3 regions of the Janibacter sp. CX7 genome follow, and region 1 is predicted to be linked to each of the others. Evidence: riboswitches for the same ligand, from Rfam matches in the RefSeq annotation. Region 1 holds a riboswitch; each other region holds the start of a gene.
The links. Region 1 has a riboswitch for S-adenosylmethionine ahead of NMQ01_RS05725 (bifunctional o-acetylhomoserine/o-acetylserine sulfhydrylase). Riboswitches for the same ligand answer to the same signal wherever they lie in the genome.
Positions count from the first base shown of each region.

Region 2: linked by a shared signal. The riboswitch ahead of ssuE (NADPH-dependent FMN reductase) and the one ahead of NMQ01_RS05725 (bifunctional o-acetylhomoserine/o-acetylserine sulfhydrylase) in region 1 are both predicted to bind S-adenosylmethionine.
Region 3: linked by a shared signal. The riboswitch ahead of NMQ01_RS10100 (aminotransferase class V-fold PLP-dependent enzyme) and the one ahead of NMQ01_RS05725 (bifunctional o-acetylhomoserine/o-acetylserine sulfhydrylase) in region 1 are both predicted to bind S-adenosylmethionine.

Region 1 is NZ_CP101464.1:1,159,108-1,169,470, forward strand. It holds gene NMQ01_RS05690 (DUF2510 domain-containing protein) at 1-1,236, shown strand, start outside; gene NMQ01_RS05695 (hypothetical protein) at 1,233-1,976, shown strand; gene NMQ01_RS05700 (L-serine ammonia-lyase) at 1,963-3,348, opposite strand; gene NMQ01_RS05705 (hypothetical protein) at 3,440-3,925, shown strand; gene NMQ01_RS05710 (acetyl-CoA carboxylase carboxyltransferase subunit alpha/beta) at 3,938-5,413, opposite strand; gene NMQ01_RS05715 (hypothetical protein) at 5,456-5,824, shown strand; gene NMQ01_RS05720 (hypothetical protein) at 5,811-6,212, shown strand; SAM riboswitch class IV at 6,246-6,358, shown strand; partial or broken gene NMQ01_RS05725 (bifunctional o-acetylhomoserine/o-acetylserine sulfhydrylase) at 6,372-7,691, shown strand; gene NMQ01_RS05730 (hypothetical protein) at 7,760-8,065, shown strand; gene NMQ01_RS05735 (hypothetical protein) at 8,065-9,324, shown strand; gene NMQ01_RS05740 (GNAT family N-acetyltransferase) at 9,365-10,363, shown strand, end outside.
Region 2 is NZ_CP101464.1:1,367,369-1,377,731, forward strand. It holds gene macS (MacS family sensor histidine kinase) at 1-282, shown strand, start outside; gene NMQ01_RS06700 (response regulator transcription factor) at 279-959, shown strand; gene NMQ01_RS06705 (class II 3-deoxy-7-phosphoheptulonate synthase) at 1,024-2,376, shown strand; SAM riboswitch class IV at 2,774-2,888, shown strand; gene ssuE (NADPH-dependent FMN reductase) at 3,155-3,754, shown strand; gene NMQ01_RS06715 (ABC transporter substrate-binding protein) at 3,754-4,797, shown strand; gene NMQ01_RS06720 (ABC transporter ATP-binding protein) at 4,794-5,639, shown strand; gene NMQ01_RS06725 (ABC transporter permease) at 5,640-6,515, shown strand; gene NMQ01_RS06730 (LLM class flavin-dependent oxidoreductase) at 6,548-7,906, shown strand; gene NMQ01_RS06735 (TauD/TfdA family dioxygenase) at 7,903-8,811, shown strand; gene pknB (Stk1 family PASTA domain-containing Ser/Thr kinase) at 8,822-10,363, opposite strand, start outside.
Region 3 is NZ_CP101464.1:2,067,463-2,077,825, reverse strand. It holds gene NMQ01_RS10130 (hypothetical protein) at 1-386, opposite strand, end outside; gene NMQ01_RS10125 (SatD family protein) at 383-1,012, opposite strand; gene NMQ01_RS10120 (dihydrofolate reductase) at 1,085-2,029, opposite strand; gene NMQ01_RS10115 (thymidylate synthase) at 2,026-2,835, opposite strand; gene dapA (4-hydroxy-tetrahydrodipicolinate synthase) at 2,879-3,775, shown strand; gene NMQ01_RS10105 (ribonuclease J) at 3,772-5,457, shown strand; gene NMQ01_RS10100 (aminotransferase class V-fold PLP-dependent enzyme) at 5,607-6,824, opposite strand; SAM riboswitch class IV at 6,867-6,982, opposite strand; gene NMQ01_RS10095 (A24 family peptidase) at 7,055-7,699, opposite strand; gene NMQ01_RS10090 (DNA translocase FtsK) at 7,786-10,363, shown strand, end outside.

The DNA of each region.
Region 1 (10,363 bases):
CCCGACGCGGCCGGCACCGGCGTCCGTCAGGACACCGTGGGCTCGACGAGCGAGGTCGACGAGGCGACGCGCGTGCGCCCGAGCGCCGACCGCGCCCCCGAGACCGAGGCGATCTCCACCACCGACTCCTCCTCGCAGGCCGGGGCCGCCGGCGCCGCGGGTGCGGGTGCCGCTGGCTACGGCCAGGAGCAGGGCTACGGGCAGTCGGCCTACGGCCAGTCCGCCTACGGGCAGTCCTCCTACGGCCAGGACCAGCAGGGCTACGGCCAGTCCGCCTACGGTCAGCAGGCCTACGGCCAGGACCAGCAGCAGGGCTACGGCCAGTCCTCGCCCTACACCCAGGGCTACGACCAGCAGCAGGGCTACGGCCAGCCCGCCTACGGCCAGCAGGGCCAGGGCGAGCCGCCCCAGGGCAAGAGCAAGATGCCGCTGATCATCTCGCTCGCTGCCGTGGGCCTCGTCCTCGTGCTCGTCCTCGCCTTCGTGGGCTTCAAGCTCATCGGTGGCAGCGACGACGACCCGACCGCGGACCCGACCGACTCGACGACGACCTCGCAGCCGACGGACTCCTCGACGGACAGCTCGACCGACACCCCGACGGACTCGTCGACGACCGACCCGAGCACCACGAGCTCGTCCACCTCGGACGACCCGGGCACGAGCATCCTCGACAACAAGAACAAGGCCGCCGAGTGGGGCAAGAAGTACACCGGCAGCGGCAAGGCCTTCATCGGGGTTCCCTCCGGTGACGGCGCCGGCCTCGTCGAGTTCACCTACAAGGGCGACGACTACGACTCCCTGACGATCAAGGGCCTCGACGGCAACGGTCGCAGTTCCGAGTACGTCCTCACCGCGTCCGACGCCACGAAGGGCACGGTCGCCTACAACCTCACCAACTACACGGCGGCCACCTCGCGCATCGAGATGGACACCGAGGGTGACTGGACGATCAAGTTCATCCGCATCAACCAGGCGCCCAACTTCGGCTCCTCGCAGAAGGGCACCGGCGCCCAGGTCTTCAAGTGGGACGGCAAGCGCAGCGACCTCTCGGCCAAGTACACCCAGCCGGCCGACTCCTTCCTCGGCAACTTCCGGGTCCAGGCCGTGGGCACCGAGGACTACCCGGACCGCCTGATCAGCGAGTACGACAACTACGAGGGCACGACGACCGTCCAGGACGGCACGAAGTACCTCGTCGTTGACGCGACGGGTGACTGGGAGCTCACCAAGAAGTGAGCAGCAGCCGGGTCTTCCCGATCATCATCGCCACGGTGGTCGGCGCGGGGCTCGTCGCTCTGATCGTCCTCGGGGTCATCGGTGTCCGCTGGTTGTCCAGCGGTGCTGATGGCCCCGAGGACGTTGCGTCCTCGCCGTCGTCCTCGCCGTCGGCCTCGGCCCCGACCTCTGCGTCACCGTGGGGCGGGGTCTCCTCGGGCACCCGCGATGGCGGGACCGTCGACGTGCCCGAGGTGGCCGGCGAGGAGCCGGCCCTGATCACCTACACCCAGCGCGGCCTCCCCTTCGACCCCCTGTCGCTCACCGGGGTCGACGCCGACGGGCTGGAGACCGAGGCGATCCTCGACAGCTCGACGGGCCGGTCCGGCACCGTCCTCTTCAACGTCAACGCCCACGGCGCGCCCACCGAGCGCATCAAGGTGGAGGCGAAGGGGGACTGGACCGTCCGTTTCGCACCGCTGGACCGGGCGCCCGCGGCCGGGGCGGTCGAGCGAGGGCGTGGTCCGGGGGTCTTCGCCTGGGACGGCACGGACGGCGACCGTCTGGACCTGACCTACTCCCAGATCACCGAGGCCCCGTCCAGGTCCTTCTACCTGCAGGCCCTGGACGCCGACGGCCGAGTCATCGAGACGGTCCTCACCGTCGACGACGACCACGAGGAGTCGACGACCCCTCCCACCGGCACGAGATATCTCGTGATCTTCAGCCCCGGTGGTGAGTGGGAGATCAGCACTCGATGACGTTGACGGCGAGCCCGCCGCGTGCCGTCTCCTTGTACTTGACCTTCATGTCGCGGCCCGTCTCGCGCATCGTCTTGACGACCTTGTCGAGCGAGACGACGTGCGAGCCGTCGCCGCGCAGCGCGGTCCGGGCGGCGGTGATCGCCTTGACCGAGGCCACCGCATTGCGCTCGATGCAGGGGATCTGCACGAGCCCGCCGACGGGGTCGCAGGTGAGGCCGAGGTTGTGCTCCATGCCGATCTCCGCAGCATTCTCGACCTGGGCGGGGGAGCCGCCGAGGACCGCGGCCATCGCTCCGGCGGCCATCGAGCACGCCGACCCGACCTCTCCCTGGCAGCCGACCTCGGCGCCGGAGATCGAGGCATTTTCCTTGTAGATCACGCCGATCGCGGCAGCCGTGAGCAGGAAGCGGCAGATGCCGTCGTCGTCCGCGCCCGGCACGAAGTCGGTGTAGTAGCGCAGCACGGCCGGGATGATCCCGGCAGCGCCGTTGGTCGGCGCCGTGACGACGCGACCGCCCGCGGCATTTTCCTCGTTGACCGCCAGGGCGTAGAGGCACAGCCAGTCCATGCCACGAAGGGGGTCGTCGCTGCGGCCCTCGGTCCGCAGCCGCTGGTGGAGCTGGGGAGCGCGCCGGCGCACCTTGAGACCACCGGGCAGGACCCCTTCGGTCCGCAGGCCGTTGTCGATGCACTCGCGCATCACCGACCAGATGTGCAGCAGCTCGCTGCGCACCTCCGCCTCGGTGCGCCACGACAGCTCGTTGTCGAGCATGACCTGCGAGATCGACAGGCCCGTCTCGGCACAGATCGCGAGCAGCTGGTCGCCGGTGGTGAAGGGGTGCTTGACCGGGGTCGTGTCGGCGACGATCCGGGTCGAGCCGGACGCGTCCTCGCCGACGACGAAGCCGCCGCCGACGGAGTAGTAGGTGTGGCTCGACAGGGGAGTGGCGCCCTCGCCGCTCTCCTCGCCCCAGGCGGTGAAGGTCATGCCGTTGGGGTGCAGGGGCAGGGACTTGCGTCGGTGGAGGACCAGGTCGTCGTCCTCGACGAAGTCGATCTCGTGCTCGCCGAGCAGGCTCACCCGACGGCTGGACCGGATCTGCTCGAGCCGGCCCGTCACCGTGCGCGGGTCGCACAGCTCGGGACGCTCGCCGGTGAGCCCGAGCAGCACCGCGGTGTTGGACCCGTGGCCGTGACCGGTGGCACCGAGGGAACCGAAGAGCTCGGCCCGCACCCGCCGCACCTGCGGCAGCAGGCCCTCGTCGCGCAGCCCCTCGACGAACATCACGGCGGCACGCATCGGGCCGACGGTGTGCGAGCTCGACGGGCCGATGCCGACAGAGAAGAGGTCGAAGACACTGAGTGCCACTGGGGGTCTCCCGGAGGTCGTGGTGGTGCCGCCGACGGGGTGTGGGCCGGCGTGCCGGTCGTCACACTACCCGCGCCGCGATGCTCGGCGGGTGCCTGTGGAAAAGCTCGCGGCGGCCCGTCGTGACGTGGCCATGATGAAGGGCATGACCTACGACGACCTGCCGGCCGACTGGCCCCAGCGCCCCTTGACCGACCCCACCCTCACGGCCGACGTCGTCGACCTCGTCGTGCGTGAGGCCGACCGCGCGGAGGGGTGCCTGAGCATCCTGCTGTGCAGCCGGGAACACCGACTCGTGCAGCCGGTGACGATCAACGACGTCGAGGGGGTCCCGCCGCACGAGCGGCGCCGCCCATTCGACGTCTTCCTCAGCGGATTCGCCGACCGCCTCGGCGGCATCGTCGTCGCCGTCGGCCGTCCCCGCGGCTACACGCCCGACGACGTGGCGAGGGGGTGGCACGAGGCGGCGATCGCCGCCTGCCGCGAGCACCGGGTGCCCCTGCTCGGCACCTATCTCGCGTCGGTGCACGGGGTCGTCGAGATGCCCGCGTGGCCGGGCCTCGCGATCGCCGGGTAGCGACCGGCCGGGTCACCCCTCGTGCAGCAGCCCCTCGACCTCGGCCGCGATGGCGGCGGCGATCGCGGCGGCGAAGCCCTCGGGGTCCTCGTGCGCGGCCGGCTCCTCCGGGACGATGACGTCGACCGTGCCGTCCTCGTGCATCTGCGTGGCGCCGACCCGCTGCCGGGCGGCGAGCAGCGCGGCGTGCTCGGTGTCCTTGTAGACGATCGCGCTCGCACCCTCCGGGGGCAGCGGCGAGAGCCAGGCGTGGCCCGCGGCGATGATCCGCTGCGCCGGCAGCAGCGCGAGGGCGCCGCCGCCGGTGCCCTCGCCGAGGAGCACGGAGACGCTCGGCACGGTCAGGGCGGTCATGTCGGAGATCGAGCGGGCGATCTCGCCCGCGAGGGCGCCCTCCTCGGCACGGGGCGACAGGTCGGCGCCGGGGGTGTCGATGATCGTCACGAGCGGCAGCCCGAGCTCGGTCGCCATCCGCATGCCGCGTCGCGCCTCGCGCAGCGCGGCCGGCCCCATCGACTGGGCGGCCTGGTAGCGCCGGTCCTGACCGACGAGCACGCAGGCCCGCCCGGCGAAGGACGCCAGCGCGAGCATGACGCCCTTGTCCGACTCGCCGTAGCCGGTGCCGTTGAGCGGGATGACGTCGTCGGCGGCGTGCCGCAGCAGCTCGCGCACACCGGGCCGGTCCGCACGCCGCGTCGTCTCGATGGACTGCCAGACGCGGGCGACCTCCTCGTCGGTGGGCTCCGGACGGGAGACGAAGGGGGAGATCGGCCACGCCGGGTGGTCGGCCGGGTCGGCGGTGCGGGTCGTGCTCGCCGAGAGCAGGGTGAGCGCGCGGGCGGCGATGTCGGCCAGGCCCTCGACGGGGACGACGGCATCGACGATGCCCTTGTCGACGAGGTTCTCGGCGACCTGCACCCCGTCGGGGAAGGGCACGCCGTTGACCGTCTCGTAGACGACCGGGCCGAGGAAGCCGATGAGCGCGTCGGGCTCGGCGATCGTCATGTGGCCCAGGGACCCCCACGAGGCGAAGACGCCGCCGGTCGTGGGGTGGCGCAGGTAGACGAGGTAGGGCAGTCCGGCCGCCTTGTGCGCGACGACGGCCGCCGAGATGTCGACCATCGTCACGAAGGCCGGGGTGCCCTCCTGCATGCGGGTGCCGCCGCTCGCGGTGGCCGCGACGAGGGGCAGGCGCTCCGACGTCGCCCGGCGGATCGCCGCGACGATCCGCGCGGCCGCGGCCCGCCCGATGGAGCCACCGAGGAAGCGGAACTCGCCGACGATGAGCGCCACGTCGTGACCGTGGATGCTCGCCCGCCCGGTCAGCACGGACTCGTCGGTCCCGGCCCGCTCTGCGGCCTTGTCGACCGCGGCGCGGTAGTCGGGGGAGAGGCCGCTGACGTCGATCGGCTCGTCCCACGAGACGAAGCTGCCGGCGTCGACGACGGAGGCGATGAGCTGCTGGGCACCGGGACGCGGGTCACTCATGGCAGTGATGGTCGCAGGCCGCGCGCTGGGTACCCTTGCCCGGTGCTTGTGCCCTTGACCACTGTCGTCATCGTCGCGGTCGGCGTGCTCGGACTGCAGTCCCTGGCCTACCTCGTCCTCGACCGCCTCGTCGACGACCTCATGCTGATCGTCACCGCGGTCCTCGAGCTCGCCCTGCTCGTGCTCGTCGTCGTCTCTGCGATCGCGATGGGCAAGGTGTCGGGCCAGGGCGAGGGTGCGACGATGCTCGCCTACGCCCTCACGCTGCCGATCCTGCCGCCGATCGTCGTCTTCATCGCGCTGAAGGAGAAGACCCGCTGGGCCATGGGCGTCGTCCTCGCCGGCGCCTTCACCGTCGGGGTCATGGCCTACCGCATCCTCCAGATCTGGCAGACCCATGGCCCGGCCTGAGGTGCGCACGGGCACCGGGCCCGGCCGGGTCGTCGTCGCGGTCTACGCCGTCCTCGCGCTCGCCGCGACCGGCCGCTCGGTCCTGCAGATCACCCAGTACTTCGACCGCGCGCCGCTGGCCTACGTGCTCTCGGCCGTCGCGGCCGTCATCTACGTCGTCGCGACCGTGGCCCTGGCGAAGGGGGGTCCCTCCGGCGCCCGGCTGGCGACCGGGGCGATCACCGTCGAGGCGGTCGGCGTGCTCGCGGTCGGCACCCTGTCCTTCGTGCGTCCGGAGCTCTTCCCGGACAAGACCGTCTGGTCCCACTACGGGTCCGGCTACGGCTACCTGCCGCTCGTCCTCCCCTTCGTCGGCCTGTGGTGGATCCACCGTGTGAGACGCGCCTGATCGGCGACGCGAGCATCTCCTAGTCTTGCGACAGGTCTTGAGCGCCAGCGCGAAGCCCCGGCTCGCTGGCCGGCAACCCTCCTCCGCGGTGGGGTGCCCCGGGAGACGACCTGGTCCGCGACGACCGTCGCGGTCAAGCGCGCACAGCACAGGAGCACCACCATGACCGATCCCTCCACCTGGAGCTTCGACACCCGTCAGATCCACGCCGGCCAGGCACCCGACCCCACGACGGGCTCGCGGGCGCTGCCGATCCACGCGACGACCTCCTACGCCTTCAAGGACACCGAGCACGCGGCGAACCTCTTCGCGCTCAAGGAGTTCGGCAACATCTACACGCGGATCATGAACCCCACCCAGGACGCGGTGGAGCAGAAGATCGCTGCGCTCGAGGGCGGCGTCGGGGCCCTGCTCACCGCATCGGGGATGTCCGCGACGCACCTGGCCCTGGTCAACATCGCCGAGGCCGGTGACCACATCGTCGCCAGCGCCGCGCTCTACGGCGGCACGGTCAACCTGCTGAAGTTCACCCTCGCGAAGTTCGGCATCGAGACGACCCTCGTCGAGGACCCGAGCGACCTCGAGCAGTGGCGCGCGGCGGTCAAGCCCAACACCAAGGTCTTCTTCGGCGAGACCATCGGCAACCCCAAGCCGGTCGTGCTCGACATCGCCGGCATCGCCGAGGTCGCCCACGAGGCGGGGGTCCCGCTCGTCGTCGACAACACGATCGCCACGCCCTACGTCCTGCGGCCCATCGAGCACGGCGCCGACGTCGTCGTGCACTCGGCGACGAAGTACCTCGGTGGCCACGGCACCGCGATCGCCGGTGTCATCGTCGACTCCGGCAACTTCGACTACGCCGCCGACGCGGAGAAGTTCCCCAACTACAACCAGCCCGACCCGAGCTACCACGGGCTGCGCTTCGGGCCCGACCTCGGTGTCAACGGCGCCCTGGGGGCCAACCTCTCCTTCATCCTCAAGGCGCGCGTGCAGCTGCTGCGCGACATCGGTCCGGCGATCTCGCCCTTCAACGCCTTCCTCATCGGGCAGGGCATCGAGACGCTCAGCCTGCGCATCGAGCGCCACCTCGACAACACCCGCAAGGTCGTCGACTTCCTCTCCGGCCACGGCCAGGTCGAGTCGGTGAACTGGGCCTCCCTCGAGGGCTCCGCGAGCTTCGAGCAGGCGCAGCGCTACACGCCGAAGGGGGCCGGTGCCGTCATCTCCTTCGAGATCGCCGGCGGCTTCGAGGCGGGCAAGAAGTTCGTCGAGGGGCTCACGCTGCACAGCCACCTCGCCAACATCGGTGACGTGCGCTCCCTCGTGATCCACCCCGCGTCGACGACCCACTCGCAGGGTCCGGAGGAGGACCGGCTCGCCGCCGGCGTCACCCCCGGCCTCGTGCGCCTGGCGGTCGGCCTCGAGGGCATCGACGACATCATCGCCGACCTCGAGGAGGGCTTCGCCGCGGCGAAGTGATCGAGCTCGTCCGAGGGGCCTGTGGATAATTCCACGGGCCCTTCGGCGTTCTTTCCTAGCGTGGGGGCATGGACGGACAGCAGCGCATCTCCATCGACAGCGAGGGCATCGACGGGCTCGGCCGACAGCTGAAGGCCATCGCCGACTTCCTGGAGGAGAAGGCGGCGAAGGCGAACAACGAGGCGGTCGAGACCTTCGGCTTCCCGAGCTGGTACGGCACCGATGCGTACGAGGGCGCGATCGGCGACTTCGAGCGGGAGCGGATCCGGGTGGGCAAGCAGCTGCGCGAGCTCGGCCGCCTCGCCAAGGATGCCGGGGGTTGGTACGTGAAGACCGAGGACCTCCTCGACCGACGGCACCAGGGAGTCCTCTGATGGCGTTGGACGAGACAGGGACGATCGAGGAGGGCGACCCGGAGATGATCCGGGCGGAGGCGGACGAGCTCAAGACGGTCGCCGCCAACATCCACACCGTCGCCGAGATGCTCCGCATGGTTTCGACGAAGGGAGTCTGGGAGTCGTGCTCCGGCACTCTCTTCGAGCAGGAGGTCGGGACGACCCCGCAGGACCTCGTCGCGATCGCCAACCGGCTCAGCGACACCGAGCAGATCATCCGGCCCTATGCCGACCGGCTCGAGAAGAGCCAGGCCGAGCTCGCGAGGCTGCGCGCTCGTTACGACGCCAACGACAGGACCAGCGAGGACCGGCGGGCGAGGCTCGAGACGATGACCCCGGAGGACCCCGAGTACGCGACGGTCGACCGGGAGTACCGCGCGGCGAGCAACTCGCGGGAGATGAACAAGCGAGGGTACCGGCGGGTGGCCGACGCCGCAGTGGCCGACGAGCGGGCGACGGCCGGGCGGCTGGGCTCGGTCGGAACAGCCTTGTCCGACCCCCGGACCTACAACAGCTTCGAGATGGCCAGCCGGACGGGGACGAGCAGCCTCTTCAACAACCCGGTCGTCGACGTCACCCCGTGGGGCAAGCCGGCGGCGATCATGACCGCAGGCGATCCCATCGGCAAGCTCGGCCGCCGCGCGGTCTACGGCGAGGGGAGCTACAAGGACGTCGGCGCGACGACCGTCCTCACTGCCGTCGACATCGTCATCCCCGGGAGCAAGCGGGCCGATGCCAAGAATGCCACCAGGCTCAGTCACCGTGCCGACGAGCTCAAGAACATCAGGGCGGCGGACACGTCCACCAACCCCATCGCCCATCGACGGATCGCGGCGAACGCCAAGAGCTGGACCAAGCACAAGGTCGCGACGAACACGGTGAAGCTCAAGCACCGGGCCACTGACAAGCTGGCCGAGGCGAGTGGCGCCCGCCTGGTCGACGACATGGTGACCGACTGGGCGGCGGTCGCTGGGTCGGGTCGTGTGCGCAAGGGCGGCTACGTCGTCAAGTACTCCGTGCGGACCACCAGCAAGGTGACGTCCCAAGCCAGCTCGGTGACGTCGACTGCGGGCCGGATCGAGCAGGCAACGGAGTCCCCGGCAGACCGCCGAGCCCGCCGGGAGAAGGAGGAGGCGGCGCAGCGTCGGCAGCTCGCGGAGCAGCAGCGTCGGGACGAGCGGGTTCACGACCTGTCGGCCGGCCCGCTGCACGAACCCGCGGTCACGCTCGTTCGCTAAAGCCGTTGCCGCGTCGAGGGGTGGGTGCCACGGTTGCTGCATGACGAGCGACATCGAGATCACCCGGATCGACCCCGCCGACGAGAGTCAGGTTGAGGGGTTGCTCGAGCTCGACAAGTTCGTGTGGGCCGACGCGGGGCGCCGACCGCGTGAGGCGCAGCTGCGCGACACCCCGAGCCGGGCCGGCTTCGTCGCCACCCGTGGGGGAGAGCCCGCCGGGACGGCCGGGTCGTGGGACGTCGAGGTCTCCGTGCCGGCTGCGGGAGGCGAGGTCGCCTCCCTTCGTCCTGCGGAGGGGCTGACGTGGGTCGGGGTGCACCCCGACCACCGGCGCCGCGGGGTGCTCACGGCGACGATGGCCCACCACCTGCGGTGGATCCGTGACGAGCAGGGGCGCTCGCTGTCTGTGCTCAAGGCGTCGGAGCACACGATCTACGGGCGCTTCGGCTACGGGGTTGCGAGCACGGTGCTGCGGTCGAGCTTCGGCCGGGGCACGAGCTTCGCCGCGCCGGCGCAGGTGCGGGCGCTCGCCGACGCGACGACCCTGCGCACCACGACGGTCAGCCCGGACCAGGGTGACCGGTGGCACGACATCGCCCGAGCGGCCGCGGCCACCGGTGCCGGGCAGGTCGTGCGCAGCCGCGAGGACTGCGCGCGCCTGCTCCACGACAGCCCCGAGAGCCGCGGCGACCGTGAGCCGGCACGCCTGCTGTGGGCCACCCGCGACGGTCGCGACGTCGGCGCCGCGTACTTCCACCGCACGGCGAAGTGGTCCGATGGGCGACCCCAGGGCGAGGTGGGCGTCTTCTTCCTCGTCTCGACCGACGTCGGGGCCCGGCTCGCGCTCGCCGAGCGGCTCGTCGACCTCGACCTCATGGGCAGCACGGAGTACTGGGTCACCCTCGACGACCCGCTCGTGCAGTGGCTGCCCTCGCCGCGCGCCCTCGGCGGAAGCGGGCCGAGCGACAACCTCTGGCTGCGCATCGTCGACCTGCCGACGGCCGTCGCCGAGCGCGGCCACGCCGCCGACCTCGACGTC
Region 2 (10,363 bases), 210 kb from region 1:
GCGGCGCTCGACAACGTCGCCCGGCACGCCGGTGACGGGGCGCGGGCCCTGCTCGACGCCGACGAGACCGGCCTCGAGGTCGTCGTCCGCGACAACGGCGTCGGCATGCCCGTCGACCGGCTCGTCCGGGCCGCCGACGAGGGGCGCCTCGGCGCGAGCAGCTCGATCCGCGGACGGATGCTCGACCTCGGCGGCGACGCGAGCTGGCGCTCGCCGTCCACCGGCGGCACGACGGTGACCCTCACCGTGCCGACCACGCACATGGCAGGCTCCTCCTCATGACCGAGCCCGGCGCCCCCCTCACCGTCCTCGTCGCCGACGATCACCCGCTGTGGCGCGATGCCCTCGTGCGAGACCTCGAGGAGGCAGGCTTCGACGTCGTCGGCACCGCCGCCGACGGGCCCTCGACGGTGCGCCGGACGCGCGCGACGACCCCCGACGTGCTCGTCCTCGACCTCAACCTGCCGGAGCTGCGCGGCGACGAGGTGTGCACGGCGATCAGCGACCTCGCGACCAAGGTGCTCATCCTCTCGGCGAGCGGCGAGGAGCACGACGTGCTCGCGGCGGTCAAGGCCGGCGCGAGCGGCTATCTCGTCAAGTCCGCCTCGCCGCAGGAGATCCGTGACGCCGTCACGGCGACCGGGGCGGGGGACGCGGTCTTCACCCCGGGCCTCGCGGGTCTGGTGCTCGGCGAATTCCGCGAGATGCGCACCCGCGCCCGCAGCGCGCCCGAGCCGGAGGCGAGCAGCTCGCCGGTGCCCGAGCTCACCGAGCGCGAGACCGAGATCCTGCGCTACGTCGCCATGGGCATGACGGCCAAGGAGATCGCGGCCGACCTCGTCATCTCGCACCGGACGGTGCAGAACCACGTGCAGAACATCCTCGGCAAGCTCCACCTGCACAACCGCGTGGAGCTGACCCGCTTCGCGATCAGCCGGGGTCTCGACCAGCCGGAGTGACCTCCCTTCGTCCTGCAGGTGGACGGGTCGCCGGTGCGGTGGCGGCTCGACCTATCCTTGGGTGGTGACCACCGCAGTGCCCACCTCCACGTCCGCCGCTGACGCCATCGCCAGCGACCTGCCCGCTGCCCAGCAGCCGAGCTGGCCCGACCGGGCCGCTCTCGACGACGTCGTGGCGACCCTCGGGAGCTATCCTCCGCTCGTCTTCGCGGGGGAGTGCGACGACCTGCGCGACCGGGTGGCCAAGGCCGCGGTCGGTGAGGCCTTCGTGCTCCAGGGCGGCGACTGCGCCGAGACCTTCGTCCACGCGACCGCCGACAACATCCGCGACCGGATCAAGACGATCCTGCAGATGGCCGCCGTGCTCACCTACGGCGCCGGCATGCCGGTCGTCAAGATGGGCCGCATGGCGGGGCAGTTCGCCAAGCCGCGGAGCAAGGACACCGAGACCCGCGACGGCGTGACCCTGCCCGCCTACCGCGGCGACATGGTCAACGACTTCGCCTTCACGCCCGAGTCCCGCGAGCCCGACCCCGAGCGGCTGCTGCGCGGCTACCACACGAGCGCCGCGACGCTGAACCTCGTGCGGGCCTTCACGCAGGGCGGCTTCGCCGACCTGCGGCGCGTCCACGACTGGAACGTCGGCTTCGTCTCCAACGCCGCCAACCGGCGCTACGAGGGCCTGGCCCGCGAGATCGACAAGGCCATGCGCTTCATGGCCGCGTGCGACGTCGACTTCGACGCGATGAAGACGACCGAGTTCTGGTCGGCGCACGAGGCGCTGCTCCTGGACTACGAGCGCCCGATGACCCGCGTCGACTCGCGCACCGGCGACCTCTACGACACCTCGGGGCACTTCCTGTGGATCGGCGAGCGCACCCGGCAGATCGACCACGCGCACCTCGACTTCGTCAGCCGGATCCGCAACCCCATCGGGATGAAGGTCTCCGACAAGGCCGACCCGGACGAGCTGCTGCGCATCATCGACCTGCTCGACCCGCACCGCGAACCCGGCCGCCTGACCTTCATCACCCGGATGGGGGCGGGCAAGATCCGCGAGGCGATGCCGCGCATCGTCGAGCGGGTGCGTGACTCCGGCGCGATGGTCACGTGGATCTGCGACCCGATGCACGGCAACACTTTCGAGTCGGCGTCGGGCTTCAAGACGCGCGACTTCGAGGACGTCGTCGACGAGGTGCGCGGCTTCTTCGAGGTGCACCGCGCGCTCGGCACCGTCCCCGGTGGCCTGCACGTCGAGCTCACCGGCAACGACGTCACCGAGTGCCTCGGCGGCGCCGAGCGCATCCTCGACGAGGACCTCAACAAGCGCTACGAGAGCGTCTGCGACCCGCGGCTGAACCACCAGCAGAGCCTGGAGCTGGCCTTCCTCACCGCGGAGATGCTCAGCGAGGGCTGAGCCCTCTCGTCCGTCCTGCCGAAGACCGGGCCGCCCGCCGAAGGGTGGGGTCGACGCTGGGGAAAAGTCCGGACCGCTTGGTCTGCCTCTCACGGGGCGCAGGCAGTCCGGACTTTTCCTTGATTCGCGTCGACCCCACCCTTCGTCGTGCTGGCGGCGGCGCCCCCTTCGTCGTGCTGATGGTTGTGTGTTGAACCGGGATTTCAGCGAGCCGGCGGCGCTCACCGGGCGCTGCCGGCACCCGGCGCTACCGGTTGACCACACAACACAACCCGGGCCGTGTCTCCCTTCGTCGTGGGCGGTCTCGTTGCGGGGCAGGGGAATTGGTGTCCCGGATGGCGAGACGTCCATCTCCTTCTCTTGCAGTAGGAGATGGATCTGCGTAGGTTTGTCATCAGGTCACGAGCTCCAGCGTCAAGCCCCGGCTTGCTGGGCGGCAACCCTCCACTCGCGGTGGGGTGCTCCGGGTGAGGACCTGGCTCCTGCCGTCGCGGCCGGAGCAAGCGCGAGGCACTCACCGGCCTCATGACAGGACGGACTCCCCATGAGCACCACCGCCCCGACCGCACCGCGGTCGCTGCGTCCGGCGCTGCGGCGCCACGTCGACCTCCTGCGGGTCAACAGCGCCCTCTGTCGCTGACCTGAACCCGCATTGCCCAACGGCAATGCGCACCCTCGGCGAACCCTGCACACCCACTCCCACTCTCACGACCGGTGACGACCTCCCTTCGTCAGCCGTCGATCCGTCGTACCCACCTGCCCATCGAAAGGCACCCCCATGGCTGTCATCGCCACGATCTCCAGCTCACCCTCGACCACCTCCCGCACCGAAGCCGTGCTCGGCGACCTCGCCCACCGGGTCCAGCGCGCCGGGCACGTCGTGCACCCGATCGTCCTGCGGGACCTGCCCGCAGAGCCGCTGCTGCGGGCCGACGCCGAGCACGACGACATCGCCCGGGCCGCCTGCGCCCTGCAGCGGGCCGACGCCGTGATCGTCTCGACCCCGGTCTACAAGGCGGCCTACAGCGGACTGCTCAAGGCCTTCCTCGACCTGCTGCCGCAGACCGGGCTCAAGGACAAGGTGGTCCTGCCGATCGCCACCGGCGGCAGCCCCGCCCACGTCCTCGCGGTGGACTACGCCCTGCGGCCGGTCCTGGCGAGCCTGGCGCCGAGTGCCATCACGCCGGGGTGGTTCGTCCTGGCCTCCGAGGTCACCCGGTACGACGACGGCGAGGTGAGCATCGCCGACTCCGCGGCGGGGCCGCTCGCCGAGGTCACCCGCGTCTTCCTCGATGCTGTCGCCGGCCGCTCGCTCGTCGCCGCCGCTGATGCGGCGCACCGCGGTGAGCTCTTCGCGCGCTCGGTGGCGGTGGCCTGATGAGCGCGCTCACCTCCCGCCGCACCGTCCTGCTCGGCCTCGCCGGCATCGCCACGACGTCCACCCTCGCCGGCTGCGCCCTGCCGTCGAGCGATGCCGCCGGCACCGCGCCCGGGGGCAAGGTCACCTTCCGCTACCAGGGCAGCGCCAACAACGTCACCTTCCCCGAGCTCGCCGACGACCTCGGCTACTTCAGCAAGGTCACCCTCGAGTACGTCGGCGCCACGGTGAGCGGGCCGCAGGACATCCAGTCCGTCGCGACCGGCCAGACCGACGTGGGTGGCGCCTTTTCCGGTGCCGTCGTCAAGCTCGCCGGGGCCGGCTCGCCGATCACCGCGGTCATCAACTACTACGGCTCGGACGAGACCTCCTACCAGGGCCTCTACGTGCGCAAGGACAGCACGATCCGTGGGCCGAAGGACCTCGTCGGCGCGAAGATCGCCGTCAACACCCTGGGTGCCCATGCCGAGGCCTTCGTCGAGACCTGGCTGACGAAGGCGGGGCTGAGCGCCGCCGAGATCGATCAGGTGCAGCTCGTCGTCCTGCCGCCCAACGACACCGAGGAGGCGATCCGCCGCAAGCAGGTCGACGTCGGCGCCCTGGGCGGGATCCTGCAGGACCGGGCCAAGGCCCAGGACGACATCCGCGAGCTGATCCGCGACGTCGACGTCCTCGGGCGCGAGCTCAACGGTGGCCAGTACGTCCTGCGCGACGACTTCATCGCCGAGCACCCGGACGCGGTCCGCGACTTCACGACAGGTGTCGCCAAGGCCATCGAGTGGGCCCGCCGGACACCGCGTGCGCAGGTCATCGCCCGCTTCGAGCGGATCATCGAGGGCCGCGACCGCAACGAGACGACGGACAACGTCCGCTTCTGGAAGAGCACCGGCGTCCCGGCGAAGGGGGGAGTCGTCACCGACCGTGATTTCACCCAGTGGGCCGCCTGGCTCGAGAGCACCGGGATCGTCGACCGGGCCGACCTCGACCCCTCGAGCCTCTACACCAACGAGTACAACGACCTCGCGAAGGGGGAGCAGAAGTGACCTCGAGCATCGAGCTGCGCCACGTCACCAAGGAGTTCGTCGTCCGCCCGACGAAGGACCAGCCCCGCGCGAGCGTGCTGCGGGCCCTGGGGGACATCAGCCTCACCGTCCCGGCGGGGGAGTTCCTCACCCTCGTCGGCCCGAGCGGGTCGGGCAAGACGACCCTGCTCGACCTCCTCGGCGGGCTGAGCACCCCGACGAGCGGCCAGGTCCTCGTCGACGGCGAGGCCGTCACCGGACCCGGTCTCGACCGCGGGATCGTCTTCCAGCAGTACGCCCTCTTCCCCTGGCGCACGGCGCTGGCCAATGTCGCCTTCGGCCTCGAGCAGCTGCCGCTCAGCCGCCGGGAGCGCACCGAGCGGGCCCGTCACTACCTGGCGCTCGTCGGCCTCGAGGGCTTCGAGGAGCGGCTGCCGCACGAGCTCTCGGGCGGCATGAAGCAGCGGGTGGCGATCGCCCGCAGCCTCGCCTACGAGCCGGGGATCCTCCTCATGGATGAGCCCTTCGCCGCGCTCGACGCCCAGACCCGCGAGCAGCTCCAGGACGAGCTGCTGCGCATCTGGCGCACGACCGGGACGACGGCCGTCTTCATCACCCACGGCATCGAGGAGGCGGTCTACCTCGGCCAGCGCGTCGCGGTCCTCTCCTCGCGGCCCGGACGCCTCAAGGCGGTCGTCGACGTCGACCTCGGCGACCGCGAGGGCGCGACGGACCTGCGCTCCGACCCCGACTTCGTCGCCTACCGGCACCAGGTCTGGAGCCTGCTGCACGACGAGGTCGAGCGCGCCCGCCGCGCCGGCCACTCCAAGATCCAGCCCGACGGCACCGAGAAGGCGGCCTGAATGAGCACCGCGACCCTGTCCCAGCCCACCACGGCACCGGCGGAGGCGCCCCCTTCGTCCACCGTGACCGTTTCCGAGGCGCCGAGCCGCACCCAGCGGGTGGTCTCTGCGCTGCGCACCGGCGTGCGCCGCTCGGCGGCCGTCGTGCTCTTCCTCCTGCTGTGGGAGTTCGGCACGCAGTACCTGCTCGAGCCGACCCGCAAGGTCTTCCTGCCGCCGCTGCACGTCGTGCTCGGCGCGCTGTGGGACCTCGCGCGCACCGGTCAGCTGCAGGAGCACCTGCAGGCGAGCCTCACCCGATCGGTCGTCGGCTTCGGCCTGGCCGTCGTCGCCGGGGTCGTCCTCGGCATCGCCGTCGCCTGGTACGACGGGTTGCGCGAGGTGCTGACGCCGCTGCTCGAGCTCTTCCGCAACACCGCGGCCCTGGCCCTGCTGCCGGTCTTCACGCTGCTCCTGGGCATCGGTGAGCTGAGCAAGGTGTCGATCGTCGCCTTCGCGGCCTTCTTCCCCGTGCTGCTCAACACCGTTGCCGGTGTGCGCACCGTCGACCCGCTGCTGGTGCGGGCCGCGCGGACCCTCGGGCTGTCCAACCTGCAGCTCTTCGTCAAGGTCGTGCTCCCGTCGGCCGTGCCGACGATCTTCACCGGCATCCGGATGGCCGGCACCGCCTCGATCCTCGTGCTCATCGCCGCGGAGATGGTCGGCGCCAAGGCCGGCCTGGGCTACCTCATCGTCAACGCCCAGAGCAGCTTCCAGATCCCGCAGATGTACGCCGGGATCCTCACGGTCTCGGTCTTCGGCCTCGTCGTCAACATCGCGCTCGTGCGCCTGGAGCGTCACTTCTCGGCCTGGCGCACCACGCCCACCGGCAGCTGAACTCCCTTCGCCTGCAAAGGAACCCACTCACGATGACCACGCAACGCCAGCTCCACCTCAATGCCTTCATCATGCCCAACGGCCACCACGAGGCCGCCTGGCGGCATCCCTCGGCCGATCCCGTGCGGGCGCGGACCCTGCAGCACTACGTCGACATCGCGCGCACCGCCGAGCGCGGTCGCCTCGACTCGGTCTTCCTCGCCGACGTCGTCGGGCTTCCCGACAACGTGCGGCACAACTCGCACTCGGGCTTCGAGCCGCTGACCCTGCTCTCCGCGCTCGCCGCGAGCACCGAGCACGTCGGGCTCATCGCGACGGCCTCGACGACCTACAACCACCCCTACACGCTGGCGCGGGCCTTCGCCTCGCTCGACCACCTGAGCGGCGGGCGCGCCGGGTGGAACATCGTCACCTCCGGGTCGACGGTCGAGGCGGGCAACTTCGGCATCGAGCGTCCCGACCACGACCGGCGCTACGCGCGGGCCGAGGAGTTCGTCCAGGTCGTCGCCGCGCTCTGGGACAGCTTCGGCGACGGCGCGATCGTCGCTGATGCGGCGGGCGGGACCTATGCCGACACCGACCGGATCTCGCCGATCGACCACCACGGCGAGTTCTTCGACGTGGCCGGCCCGCTCAACGTGCCGCGACCGGTCCAGGGCTACCCGCTGCTCGTCCAAGCCGGGTCGTCCGAGGCGGGCAAGGCCTATGCCGCGCAGTACGCCGAGGCGGTCTTCACCGCCCAGCAGACCTTGCAGGACGGCATCGACTTCTCCGACGACCTCAAGCGTCGACTGGCGCAGCACGGCCGCTCCCGCGACGAGCTGCTCGTGCTGCCCGGCATCAGCCCGATCATCGGGTCGACGCAGGAGGAGGCGCAGCGGCTCGAGGCCGAGATCAACGCCGGCATCGTCCCGGCCTACGGCCTGGCCCAGCTGAGCGCGATGCTCGACGTCGAGCTGACCGAGGAGCACCTCGACGCGCCGCTGCCGCACGTCGAGCGCATCACCCAGGGCAACCAGAGCCGCTTCACCCTCGTCACCGAGCTCGCCCGTCGCGAGGACCTGACGGTGCGCCAGCTCATCGAGCGACTCGCCGGCGGCCGGGGGCACCGCGTGCTCGCCGGCACGCCCGAGCAGATCGCCGAAGACCTCGAGACGTGGTTCACCCAGGGGGCGGCCGACGGCTTCAACATCATGCCGCCGACCTACCCCCAGGGCCTCGAGGTCTTCGTCGACACCGTCGTGCCGATCCTGCAGGAGCGGGGCCTCTTCCGCCGCGAGTACACGGGCACGACCCTGCGCGAGCACTACGGTCTCGCCCGCCCGGCGGCCGGCCACATCAGCAGCACCCACCCCACCAGCACGTCCACCACGAAGGAGCACGCAGCATGAGCACCGCACCCATCCGCGACATCCGCAAGATCACCGGCCGGATCGGCGCCGAGGTCGTCGGCGTCGACATCACCGCCCCGCTCGACGAGCCGACCCTGCGCTTCGTCCGCGAGGCCCTCGACGAGCACAAGGCGCTCGTCTTCAGGGGCGCGCCGCTCGACGGCGAGGGCCAGCAGCGCTTCGCCGCCCAGCTCGGCGAGCTGACGACGGCCCACCCGACGGTCGCCTCGGTCGAGGGCGCTCCGCGCGTCCTGCCGGTCGCCTCGGAGACCTTCGGCGGGTCCGCGGCCAACCACTGGCACACCGACGTCACCTTCGTCCAGGCGCCCCCGGCCTACACGACCCTGTCGAGCAAGGTCGTGCCGCCGCACGGCGGCGAGACCCTCATCTCCAACACGGCCGCGGCCTACCGCGACCTGCCCGAGCCGCTGCGGCGCCTTGCCGACGGCCTGTGGGCCGTGCACACCAACGACTACGACTACGCGACGCCGCCGGAGGAGCACGACGACGCGCTCAAGGAGCGCCGGGCCGAGTTCACCTCGCAGACCTTCGAGACCGAGCACCCGGTCGTGCGGGTCCACCCGCGCACGGGGGAGCGCGGCCTCTACCTCGGTGGCTTCGTCTCCCGCTTCGTCGGGCTGTCGAAGACCGAGAGCCGGGACATCCTGCGCCTGCTCCAGAGCTATGTCACCCGCCCGGAAAATGTCGTCCGGGTCGTCTGGGAGCCCGACCAGCTGGTGATCTTCGACAACCAGATCACCCAGCACTACGCCCCGGACAACTACGACGGCCTGCCCCGCCGGCTCGAGCGGGTCACCGTCGCCGGTGAGGTCCCGGTCGGCATCGACGGCGAGCGCAGCCGGTCGATCACGGGTGACGCCTCGCACTACGCGCCGGCGGTCTGACCCCCCTTCGTCAGACGACGAGGATCGTGACCGTCGAGCCCTTGGGGGCGGTGCCGCCGCTCGGGCGCGAGGCGCGCACCTCGTCGAGCGGCCCGCCGAGGAAGGTCTGGACCGAGACCTTGAAGCCCGCCGCCTGCAGCTTGCTCGTCGCCGCAGAGCGGCTCAGGCCCTCGACCGACGGGACGGCGACCATCTCCGGGCCCTTGGAGACGGTGATCGTCACCGTCTCACCGGGAAGGAGGGTGCCGCTGCTGGGGGACTGGCTGATGACCGAACCCTTGGGCACGGTCGTCGAGTAGGCGTCGTCGGCGCGGGTGGCCTCGAGCCCGGCCTTCTCGATCGCGGTCGTCGCGGCCTCGGCGCCCTGCCCCGTCACCGTCGGCACGGCCACCGGCTCGGGGCCCTTGGAGACGACGAGGGAGACCTTGGCGTCGCGCTTGACCTCGGTGCCCGCGGCCGGCGAGGTCGAGACGATCTCGCCGGCCGGCACCTCGTCGTCGTAGGCCTCGGTCGTCGTGCCGAGCGCCAGGTGGCGGGAGCCGAGCGAGGTCCTGGCCTGCGCTGCGGTGCGGCCCGCCAGGTCGGGGACCTCGTAGCGCTCGGGACCCTTGGACACGACGACGGTGACGTCGGACCCCTTCGACAGCTCGGTGCCGACCGGCGGGTTGGACGTGATGACCTCGCCCTTGGGCACCTGCTCGTCGAAGGCCGTGGACTCGACGTAGGACAGGTCGCCGTCCTGCGTGACGCTGGCCTCGGCGTCGGCGCGGGAGAGGCCGGTGACGTCGGGGACGAGGACCGTGCTGCCGGGCCCCTCCTGCGTCCACCACCAGCCGCCGCCGACGGCGAGCGCGGCGACGAGCAGGAGTGCGGCAAGGGCTGCCGGCCACCGCTTCCGGGTCGAAGGGAGGTCCGCTGCGGTCGTCGAGGCACCGCCTCCGGCAGCACCGCCGCCGTCGCCGGTCCGGATCGCCTGGGTCCGCTCGGGGCGCGGGTGCGCGACGGTCGCGGCCGCGCCACCACGTGCGGCGCCACCTCGTGACGTGCGGTCGCTGCCGTCGCCCCCGTCGGAGGGTGCGACCTGCGGCCGCCGGTCCAGCTCCTGGGCCGACAGGCCGGCGCGCACGCGCTGCAGCTCGGCGAGGTAGGCGCCCGCGTCGCGCGGACGCTCATCGGGGTCGCGGGCGGTGGCCAGCGCGACGAGGTCGTCGAGCTCGGGCGGCAGGTCGGCCACCCGCTCCGACGGCAGCGGCACCGACCCGTGCACGTGCTGGAAGGCGACATGGATCGGCGACTCGCCGTCGACCGCGCGACGGCCCGTGAGCAGCTCGAAGAGGATCAGCCCGCACGCGTAGACGTCGCTGCGGGCATCGGCGATGCCGCGCTCGACCTGCTCGGGGGAGAGGTAGGCGACGGTGCCGAAGAGCACCCCGTCCTCGGCGGTCGTCGTCTGCGAGGTGACCGCCCGGGCCAGGCCGAAGTCGGCGACCTTGATGGCGCCCCGGTCGGGGATGAGGATGTTCTCGGGCTTGACGTCGCGGTGGATGTAGCC
Region 3 (10,363 bases), 910 kb from region 1:
GCGTGGTCTGGCGTGGGCTGCCACGGCAGGTCGCTCCACGCGAGCCAGTCGGCGAGCAGGCCGCCGACGGGTGGGGCCCAGCCCGAGCCCGCGAGCTGGACGAGCAGGGCGGCGGCGAAGGTGGACAGCGCCAGCCCGTGACCCGACCCGGCGTCGGCGCGCTCGGCGGCGACGGTCCAGGCGAGGAGGCCGGCGGCGGCCAGTGCGGTGAGCGCGACCCCGCCCCACGTCCCGAGCAGGCCGGCGGTGGCGGTGACGACGAGCAGCAGGAGCAGTCCGAGGGCGGGCAGCCCGCGGGTCTCGCGGGCCGTCGCCGGGTGTGGGCCGAGGCTGCGCAGCAGGTCGACGGACCCGATGGTGACGAGGAGGGCGGCGAGCACGCTCATGGCAGGGCTCCGAGCTCGGCGTCGAGGGCGACCAGCTGGTCGAGGGCGTCGCGGTGCACCCGGCGGGAGACGGCCGTCGGGCTGATCTCCTCCACCTCGGCGAGCTCGCGCTGGGTCGTGCCGTCGAGCAGCCCGCGCAGGAGGCGCTGGGAGCGCTCGTCGAGGTCGGCGACGAGCAGGTCGCGGTGCCGCAGCGCCGCGTCGAGGGCCAGGCCGACGGGGGAGTCCTCGACCCACCGGGTGCGCACGACGCGCCCCCGGCTGCCCGCCGACTCCTCGTCTCCCTTCGCCCGGGTGATCGCCTCCCGGGCCTGCCACCACCCGGGGCCGTCCTGGACGAGGCCGTCGTCGCTGAGCGCGGTGACCTCGCCGTGGCCGAGTCCGTAGCGGGTCTCGACCTCGGGCAGGAGGCTCAGCCGCAGCAGCAGGGCGGCGTGCACGGCCTCGCCCCGCCTGGCCCAGGCGCCCTGGAACTCGTCGCCCACGGTCACGCGCAGCGGCTGGAGGGGATCGGTCCTGGCGTTGACGAGCGCGATGACCTCTTCGAGCCGTGCATGCAGCGCACGTCGGTCGGCGGCCGCCCGGCTGCGGACGACGTCGCCGATGAGGGTCGCGATCGCGGTCATGTGAACACCATAGATCACTTCAGTCCAAAATGAACCGATATGGTTGATATGGAGGTGAGTGAACCCATCGAGTCACCTCTCGTAGGTGACGAAGGCGAAGCCCTCTCGTGGGCTGCGGGCGACCTCACGCCACCCGGCGTCGACCTCGGGGAAGAAGACCTCGGCCTGCGGCGAGGCGTCGATCTCGGTCAGCTCCAGGCGCGAGGCCAGGTCGATCGTCTGCCGGTAGATCTCACCGCCCCCGACGACGAAGACCTCGCCCGGACCGGCCGCCACGAGGGCCTCGGCCAGCGAGTGGACGACGACCGCCCCGGGCGCGCTCCACGCGTGGTCGGACGTGACGACGACGGTCGTGCGGCCGGGCAGGGCGCGTCCGATCGAGTCCCAGGTGCGGCGGCCCATGACCATCGTGCCGCCCATGGTCAGGGCCTTGAAGTGCGCCAGGTCCTCGGGCAGGTGCCACGGCATGCCGCCGTCGACGCCGATGGCGCGGTTGGCCCCGAGCGCGGCGACGAGGACCAGGCGCTGGTCGTGGCCGAGCTCGACGAAGGGGGGCAGCGTCCCCTCCCGCAGCCCCTCGAGCACCACCCGCTCGTGCGGCACGACCTGCGCCGGCAGGTCGTCGAGTCGCCACCACCGCAGGTCCGCCGCCTTGTCGGGCTCCTGCAGCGAGGGCTCGCCCGACCACGCGGTGACGTGGAAGAAGAAGTCGGCCCGCTGCTCGATCGGACCGAGCAGGCTCGTGCGCTGCACGGTCGTCAGCGGCGCGGCGGTCTCGACGCGCACCCCGAGCTCCTCGTCGACCTCGCGGTGCAGCGCCTCGCTCGGCGCGCTCGCGTCCTCGACGTGGCCGGCGGCGCCGCAGGCCCACCAGCCGTCCATGAACCCGGTGCCCCGGCGCAGCTGGAGCAGCACCTCGGTGCCCTGCCCGCCCTCGCGGGTCATCACCGCGTAGGACGCGGCGACGAGCGGGACCCGACCGCGCAGGTCGTCGGGGACGCGACGCGGCAGGCTCATACGGCGATCGGCGCCTTGATGCTCGGGGCGGCCTCGTAGCCGACGAGGGTGAAGTCCTCGATCTCGTAGGCGTCGATGGACTCGCGCGGCGTGATCTCCATGCGTGGCAGCGGGCCGGGGGAGCGGGTCAGCTGCTCGTCGGCCTGGTCGAGGTGGTTGCTGTAGAGGTGCGCGTCGCCGAGGGTGTGGACGAACTCGCCCGGCTCCATGTCGACCTGCTGGGCGACCATCATCGTCAGCAGCGCGTAGGAGGCGATGTTGAAGGGCACGCCGAGGAAGATGTCGGCGCTGCGCTGGTAGAGCTGGCACGACAGCCGGGGGCGACCCCCTTCGCTCGCCGGCGTGACGTAGAACTGGAAGATCGTGTGGCAGGGCGGCAGCGCCATCGAGTCCACCTCGGCGACATTCCACGCCGAGACGATGTGCCGGCGGCTGTCGGGGTTGGTCCGCAGGCCCTCGATGACCTTGCTGATCTGGTCGATCGTGCCGCCCTCGGGGGTCGGCCACGAGCGCCACTGGTGCCCGTAGACCGGGCCGAGGTCGCCGTGCTCGTCGGCCCACTCGTCCCAGATGCTGATGCCGCGCTCCTGCAGCCAGCGCACGTTGGTGTCGCCGCGCAGGAACCACAGCAGCTCGCCGATGATCGAGCGCAGGTGGAGCTTCTTCGTCGTCAGGACCGGGAAGCCCTCCGAGAGGTCGAAGCGCATCTGGTGGCCGAAGACGCTGCGGGTGCCGGTCCCGGTCCGGTCCGACTTGTCGACGCCGTGGTCGCGGACGTGCTCGAGGAGGTCGAGGTACTGACGCATGGCGCCACGATAGACGCCACCACCGACGGCTACGCTGAGCCGCATGACGACTTCCCCCTTCGGACGGGTGGTCACCGCGATGGTGACGCCCATGACCCCAGACGGCGCCGTCGACGCGAAGGGCGTCGCCGCCGTCGTCGAGCACCTCGTCGCCAGCGGACACGACGGTGTCGTCGTCAACGGCACCACCGGCGAGTCCCCGACCCTCAGCTCCGCGGAGAGCATCGCGATGGTCGAGACGGTCAAGCAGGCCGCGGGCGACCGCCTCGCCGTGACCGCGGGTGTCGGGTCCAACAACACCGCGCACGCCATCGAGATGGCCACGGCCGCGACCCGGGCCGGCGCCGACGGCCTGCTCGTCGTCTCGCCCTACTACAACAAGCCCACCCAGGCCGGTCTGCTCGCCCACACGCGGGCCATCGCCGACGCGGCGAAGCTGCCGATCATGCTCTACGACATCCCCGGGCGCACCGCCGTTCCCTTCGCCGTGGAGACCCTCGTGGCGCTCGCCGACCACGAGCGCATCGTCGCCGTCAAGGACGCGAAGGGGGACCTGTGGGCCTCCTCGCAGGTCATGGCCGAGACCGACCTGCTCTGGTACTCCGGCGCCGACGAGTACAACCTCGCCCACCTCGCCCAGGGGGCGCACGGTGTCGTCTCCGTCGTCGGCCACGTCGCCGGCCGGCAGTACGCGGACATGATCGCCGCCGTCGACGCCGGTGACCTCGCGGCCGCCCGCGAGATCCACCACCGACTCATCCCCGTGACCAATGCCCTGATGTCGACCTCGCAGGGCGCGATCATGGCCAAGGCCGCGCTCGTCGAGCTCGGCGTCATCGACCACGCGACCGTCCGCCTGCCCTACGTCGAGGGGCCGGCCGAGCACCTCGACGTCCTGCGCAAGGGCCTGGCCGCGTCCGGCATCGGAGGAGGCGCATGAGCCACCCGCACCCCGACCTGCAGCTCCCGCCCCCGCTCGCCGACGGCGCCCTGCGGGTCGTCCCGCTCGGCGGTCTCGGCGAGGTCGGCCGCAACATGGCGGTCGTCGAGCACGACGGTCAGCTGCTCATCATCGACTGCGGTGTGCTCTTCCCCGAGGACCACCAGCCGGGCGTCGACCTGATCCTCCCGGACTTCGAGTACATCCTCGACCGCCTCGACGACGTCCAGGCGATCGTCCTCACGCACGGCCACGAGGACCACATCGGCGCCGTGCCCTACCTGCTCAAGCACAAGCCCGACATCCCGCTCGTCGGCTCGATGCTCACCCTCGCCCTCGTCGAGGCGAAGCTCAAGGAGCACCGCATCAAGCCCTACACCCTCGGGGTGCGCGAGGGCGGGCGCGAGAGCTTCGGCGTCTTCGACTGCGAGTTCATCGCGGTCAACCACTCGATCCCCGACGCGCTCGCCGTCTTCGTGCGCACCGCGGGCGGCACCCTGCTGCACACGGGCGACTTCAAGATGGACCAGCTGCCGCTCGACCGGCGCCTGACCGACCTGCGGGCCTTCGCCCGGGTGGGCGAGGAGGGGGTCGACCTCTTCCTCACCGACTCGACCAATGCCGAGGTCCCCGGCTTCACCACCCCCGAGCGCGAGATCGGGCCGGCGATCGACACGGTCTTCCGCAAGGCCCAGCGCCGGATCATCGTCGCGTGCTTCTCCAGCCACGTGCACCGGGTCCAGCAGGTCCTCGACGCCGCCGAGCGCAACGGCCGCAAGGTCGCGATGGTCGGCCGCTCGATGGTGCGCAACATGGGGATCGCCGCCGACCTGGGCTACCTGCACGTGCCCGACGGCGTGCTCGTCGACGTCAAGAAGCTCGACAACTTCCCCGACGACGAGGTCGTGCTCATCTGCACGGGCAGCCAGGGGGAGCCGATGGCCGCCCTCTCGCGCATGGCCAACCGCGACCACCGCATCGACGTCGGTGACGGCGACACCGTCCTGCTCGCCTCGAGCCTGATCCCGGGCAACGAGAATGCCGTCTACCGGGTCATCAACGGCCTCATGCGCCTGGGCGCCGACGTCGTGCACAAGGGCAATGCCAAGGTGCACGTCTCGGGTCACGCCAGCGCCGGCGAGCTGCTCTACTGCTACAACATCGTCAAGCCGCGCAATGTCATGCCGGTCCACGGCGAGTGGCGCCACCTCGTGGCCAATGCCGACCTGGCGATCGCGACCGGTGTCGACCCCGACCACGTCGTCCTCGCCGAGGACGGGGTCGTCGTCGACCTCGTCGACGGCCGTGCCCGGATCGCCGGCGCCGTGCCCTGCGGCTACGTCTACGTCGACGGCTCGAGCGTCGGCGGGACGACCGAGGAGCTGCTCAAGGACCGCCGCATCCTGCGCGACGAGGGCTTCATCTCCGTCATGGTCGTCGTCGACTCCTCGACCGGCAAGGTCGTCGCCGGTCCGGAGATCACCGCCCGCGGCTTCGCCGAGGACGACGAGATCTTCACCCAGGTCAAGCCCAAGATCATCGCCGCGCTCGACGAGGCGGCCCGCAAGGGCACGACCGACACCCACCAGCTCCAGCAGGTCGTGCGCCGCGCCGTCGGCGGCTGGGTCGGTGGCAAGATCCGCCGCCGCCCGATGATCATCCCCGTGGTCGTCGAGGCCTGAGCGGGCAGGTCCTCACCCGCCCCCCGGTTTGCGGGTCACCCGAAGAAACTGCCCCTTCGCAAGGGTTCCGAACCCTTGCGAAGGGGCAGTTCTTCTTGTTGGGCCGAAGGGGGCCTGCCGGGTCCCCCCTTCGCCCCACCCGAGGAGGGTCAGAGCGAGCGCAGTGCGCCGAGGAGTCGGTCGATGTGCTCGGGCGTCGTGCCCAGGCCGGCGCTGATCCGCACGGCGGTCTCGTGCTCGGTCTCCGAGAGGAGGTCGTCGACGAGCAGGTGCGCGCAGAACTTGCCGTCGCGCACCCCGATGCCGTGGTCGTCGCCGAGGATGCGCGCGACCTCGCTGCTGTCGTGGCCGTCGACGGTGATCGTCGCGACCGGCGCGCCGTCGACGCCGCCGAAGAGGGTGTGCACACGCACGCCGGGGATCTGCTGCAGGCCGGCGAGCAGGCGGATGCGCAGGGCCTGCTCGTGGTCGATGATCGCCGCCTCGTGCTCGGTGATGAGCTCGCACGCGGTGGCCAGCGCGACGGCTCCCAGGACATTGGGGGAGCCGGCCTCGTGACGCGCCGGGCCACAGGTCCACTCGGTCTCGTCGAGCCCGACGCGGGCGGTGGCCCCGCCTCCGGCGAGGTAGGGCTGCGCCTCGTCGAGCCAGTCGCTGCGCCCGACGAGCACGCCGGCGCCGAAGGGGGCGTAGACCTTGTGCCCGGAGAAGGCGACGTAGTCGACGCCGAGCGCGTCGATGTCGACCCGGCGGTGCGGCGCGACCTGGGCCGCGTCGAGCGCGAAGCGCGCGTCGTGCTCGTGCGCCAGGGCGGCGATCCGCTCGATCGGCCAGTGCTCGCCGGTGACGTTGGACGCGCCGGTCGCCACGACGAGGCGGTGCTCGGCCGGGTGGTTGCGCAGCGCCTGGTCGAGCAGGTCGAGCGCCTCGTCGTGGCTGTGCGGCACCGGCAGGCGCAGCACGTCGCCCCACGGCAGCAGCGCCGCGTGGTGCTCCGAGGCGAAGACGAAGACCTTGGTCCCGGTGGGCAGCGCCCGGGCCAGCAGGTTGAAGGAGTCGGTGGTGTTGCGGGTGAAGACGACGTGGTCGTCCTCGCGGGCGCCGACGAAGGCGGCGACGGCCTCACGGGCGGCCTCGTAGCGCGAGCTCGTGACCCGCGAGGCGAAGCCCGCGCCGCGGTGCACGGACGAGTAGGTGACGGCCGCGGCGGCGACCTCGTCGGCCACGGCGGCGAAGGCCGGGGTGGTTGCGCCGTGGTCGAGGTGGGCGTACTCGATGCTCGCACCGTGCTCGTCGCGGTACGCCAGACCCGCGGAGACGAGCTGGGGCAGGGCGGTGGTCGTGCGGTGCAGGTCGGAGATGGTCATGACGGTGCTCCTGGTCCGTTGGGACCCGAGGTGTCGACCGCGAGTCCGCGCTTGCCGGGCGACGGTCTGTCGCCGGCCAGGTCGTCACCCGGAGCACCCCACCGCGGAAGGAGGGTTGCCGACCAGCTAGCCGGGGCTTGTCGCTGGTACTCGTGACCTTGGCTCAGACCATAACCGACCGACCACGGCTGCTGTCGACCCTCTGCGGGGCGCGTCTCGCCCCGTGGACATCAGGCCAGCGCGACGGCGAGCACGGCCCCGGCGACGAGATAAGGGCCGAAGGCGAGGTGGGTCGAGCGCTGCGCGCGGCGGGTGACGAGCAGCCCGGCGGCCACGAGGCCGCCGATGACGAAGCCGAGCCAGACCCCCACGGCGAGCGTGCTCCAGCCCAGCCAGGCGAGCGTCGGCGCGATGGAGACCATGAGCTTGGCGTCGCCCATGCCGATCGACCTGCCGAAGAGGACGAAGGCGAGCAGCACCGTCCCACCACCCACGAGCAGCGCCGCCAGACCGGCGCGGGCGAAGGCGCCCCAGTCGCCGGTCGTGGCCGACGCGACGGTGAGCAGTACGGCCTGGACCGGCACGAGCGGCAGCGTGATCGCGTTGGGCAGGCGGTGGACGTCGGCGTCGACGGCGGCGAGGACGAGTCCGGCGAGGGCCAGGGCGAGCGGCGCGAGCAGCACCGGCCAGGTCCGGTCGACGAGCCCGCGCTCCACGACGAGACCGACGAAGGGAGCGACTCCGGCGACCCAGAGGTGGCGGGGGAGGGGGGCTCCTTCGTCCGGCCGGCGGTAGCGACCGGTGCGCAGCCAGCGCCACCCGAGCACCCCGCAGGCGGCCGCGAGGAGCACGACGAGGAGGGTCCGCGAGTCCACGGGGCGAGGCTAACCGCTGCGATCCGTGGCCCGTGGTGCGCGTGTGACGCGTGTGTCGGGGGTGGCTTTCGCCTACCCTGCGAATCATGGCCACTCGTCCGTCGACCACCTCGCGCAGCAAGGGCGCCAGCTCCCGACCCAAGGGCTCCACCCGCCCGTCGGGTCGCAAGGCACCCGCCAAGAGCAGCGCGAAGGGGAGGACCTCCTCCCGCAAGCCCGCCTCCGGCGGCGGTCTGCCGCTGCCCATCGCGGCGGTGCAGCGCACCTGGATGGGGGTCGCGCACGCGACCGGCTCCGGCGTGCGCCGGATCGGCACGAGCGCCGGCCAGATCGAGCCGGAGCACCGCCGGGACGGCTGGGGCTTCCTCGCGATCGCCCTGGCCCTCGTCGTCGCCGTCCGCGAGTGGTGGGGCCTGAGCGGCCTCTTCGGCGACATCGTCCACGCGGTCGCGGCCGGCACCTTCGGCCGGGTCGCCTATGCGCTGCCGATCGTCCTGCTCCTGCTCGGCGTGCGCCTGCTGCGCTCGGCGAGCGAGCCGGCGGCCGACGCCCGGCTGGGCTTCGGCACCGTCATGCTGCTCTTCGCGGCGGCGGGCCTGACCCACATCGCCAAGGACATCCCGCAGCCACCGGACGGCGCGGGACCGATGCGTGACGCCGGCGGCATCGTCGGCTTCCTCGCCTCCGACCCGCTGTCGACGGCGGTCACCGAGTGGCCGGCGACGATCCTGCTCGTCCTCCTCGGGCTCTTCGCCCTCCTGCTCCTCACCGGCACCCCGCTGCACGAGGTGCCGCAGCGACTGGCCTACGTGCGCGCCGCCTTCACCGGCGAGGTGCCCAGCCACGTCACCGCGGCCGACGTCGACGCCCGCCACGACGCGCCCAAGGCGGCGGTGAGCCGCGCCCGGCGCCGCCGCACCATCGACGCCGAGGACGAGCAGTCCGGCGAGCGCGACGGCGACACCGCCTACGACCAGGCCGCCGTCGTCCAGCCGGTCGGCAAGGGGCGTCGCAAGAAGCCGGCGGCCCCCGTCGAGGCCGAGGAGGCGGCCGAGACCCCGCAGGCCGAGGCCGGCGGCCCACGCCCGGGCGAGAAGCGCCCGACGAAGAACCCTGCCGTCGCGCCGATCGCGAGCGGCAAGACCGAGCTGCAGCCCCCGCCGACGACCCAGCTGCCGCAGCGGGTCGAGCAGCTGGCCCTCGCCGGCGACGTCACCTACACGCTGCCCGACAGCCAGTACCTCAAGCCCGGCGCGCCGCACAAGGAGCGCTCGGCGGCCAACGACAAGGTCGTCGAGGCGCTCACGGGTGTGCTCGACGAGTTCGGCATCGACGCCCAGGTCACCGGCTTCCACCGCGGCCCGACCGTCACCCGCTACGTCGTCGAGCTCGGCCCGGGCGTCAAGGTCGAGCGCGTCACCGCGCTGTCGAAGAACATCGCCTATGCCGTCGCCTCCGCCGACGTGCGCATCCTCAGCCCCATCCCCGGCAAGTCGGCCATCGGCATCGAGATCCCCAATGCCGACAAGGAGATGGTCTGCCTCGGCGACGTGCTGCGCTCCGACGTGGCCCGCAACAACGAGCACCCGATGGTCATGGGTGTCGGCAAGGACGTCGAGGGAGGCTACGTCATCGCCAACCTCGCGAAGATGCCGCACATCCTCGTCGCCGGCGCGACCGGCTCCGGCAAGTCGTCCTTCGTCAACTCGATGATCACCTCGATCCTCATGAGGGCGACGCCCGACGAGGTGCGCATGGTGCTCGTCGACCCCAAGCGGGTGGAGCTGACGGCCTACGAGGGCATCCCGCACCTCATCACGCCGATCATCACCAACGCCAAGAAGGCCGCCGAGGCCCTCCAGTGGGTCGTGCGCGAGATGGACATGCGCTACGACGACCTCGCGACCTTCGGCTACAAGCACGTCGACGACTACAACAAGGCTGTCAAGGCGGGCAAGGTCGAGCCGATTCCCGGCAGCGAGCGGGTCATCCAGCCCTATCCCTACCTCCTCGTCATCGTCGACGAGCTCGCCGACCTGATGATGGTCGCGCCCCGCGACGTCGAGGACTCGATCGTGCGCATCACCCAGCTCGCGCGCGCCGCCGGCATCCACCTCGTCCTCGCGACCCAGCGCCCGTCGGTCGACGTCGTGACCGGCCTGATCAAGGCCAACGTCCCCTCGCGCATGGCCTTCGCCACCTCGTCGCTCGCCGACTCGCGCGTCGTTCTCGACCAGCCCGGCGCGGAGAAGCTGCTCGGCCAGGGTGACGCCCTCTTCCTGCCGATGGGCAAGTCCAAGCCGATGCGAGTCCAGGGCGCCTGGGTCACCGAGTCGGAGATCGAGCACGTCGTCGGGCACGTCACCGGCCAGCTCAAGCCGACCTACCGCGAGGACGTCGCCCCCGAGACGCCCAAGAAGCAGATCGACGAGGACATCGGCGACGACCTCGACGTGCTGCTGCAGGCGACCGAGCTGGTCGTCACGACGCAGTTCGGCTCGACGTCGATGCTCCAGCGCAAGCTGCGCGTCGGCTTCGCCAAGGCCGGCCGGCTCATGGACCTGCTCGAGTCGCGCGGCGTCGTCGGCCCCTCCGAGGGCTCCAAGGCGCGCGACGTGCTCATCACGCCCGAGGACCTGCCGACGACCCTCGCCCTGATGAAGG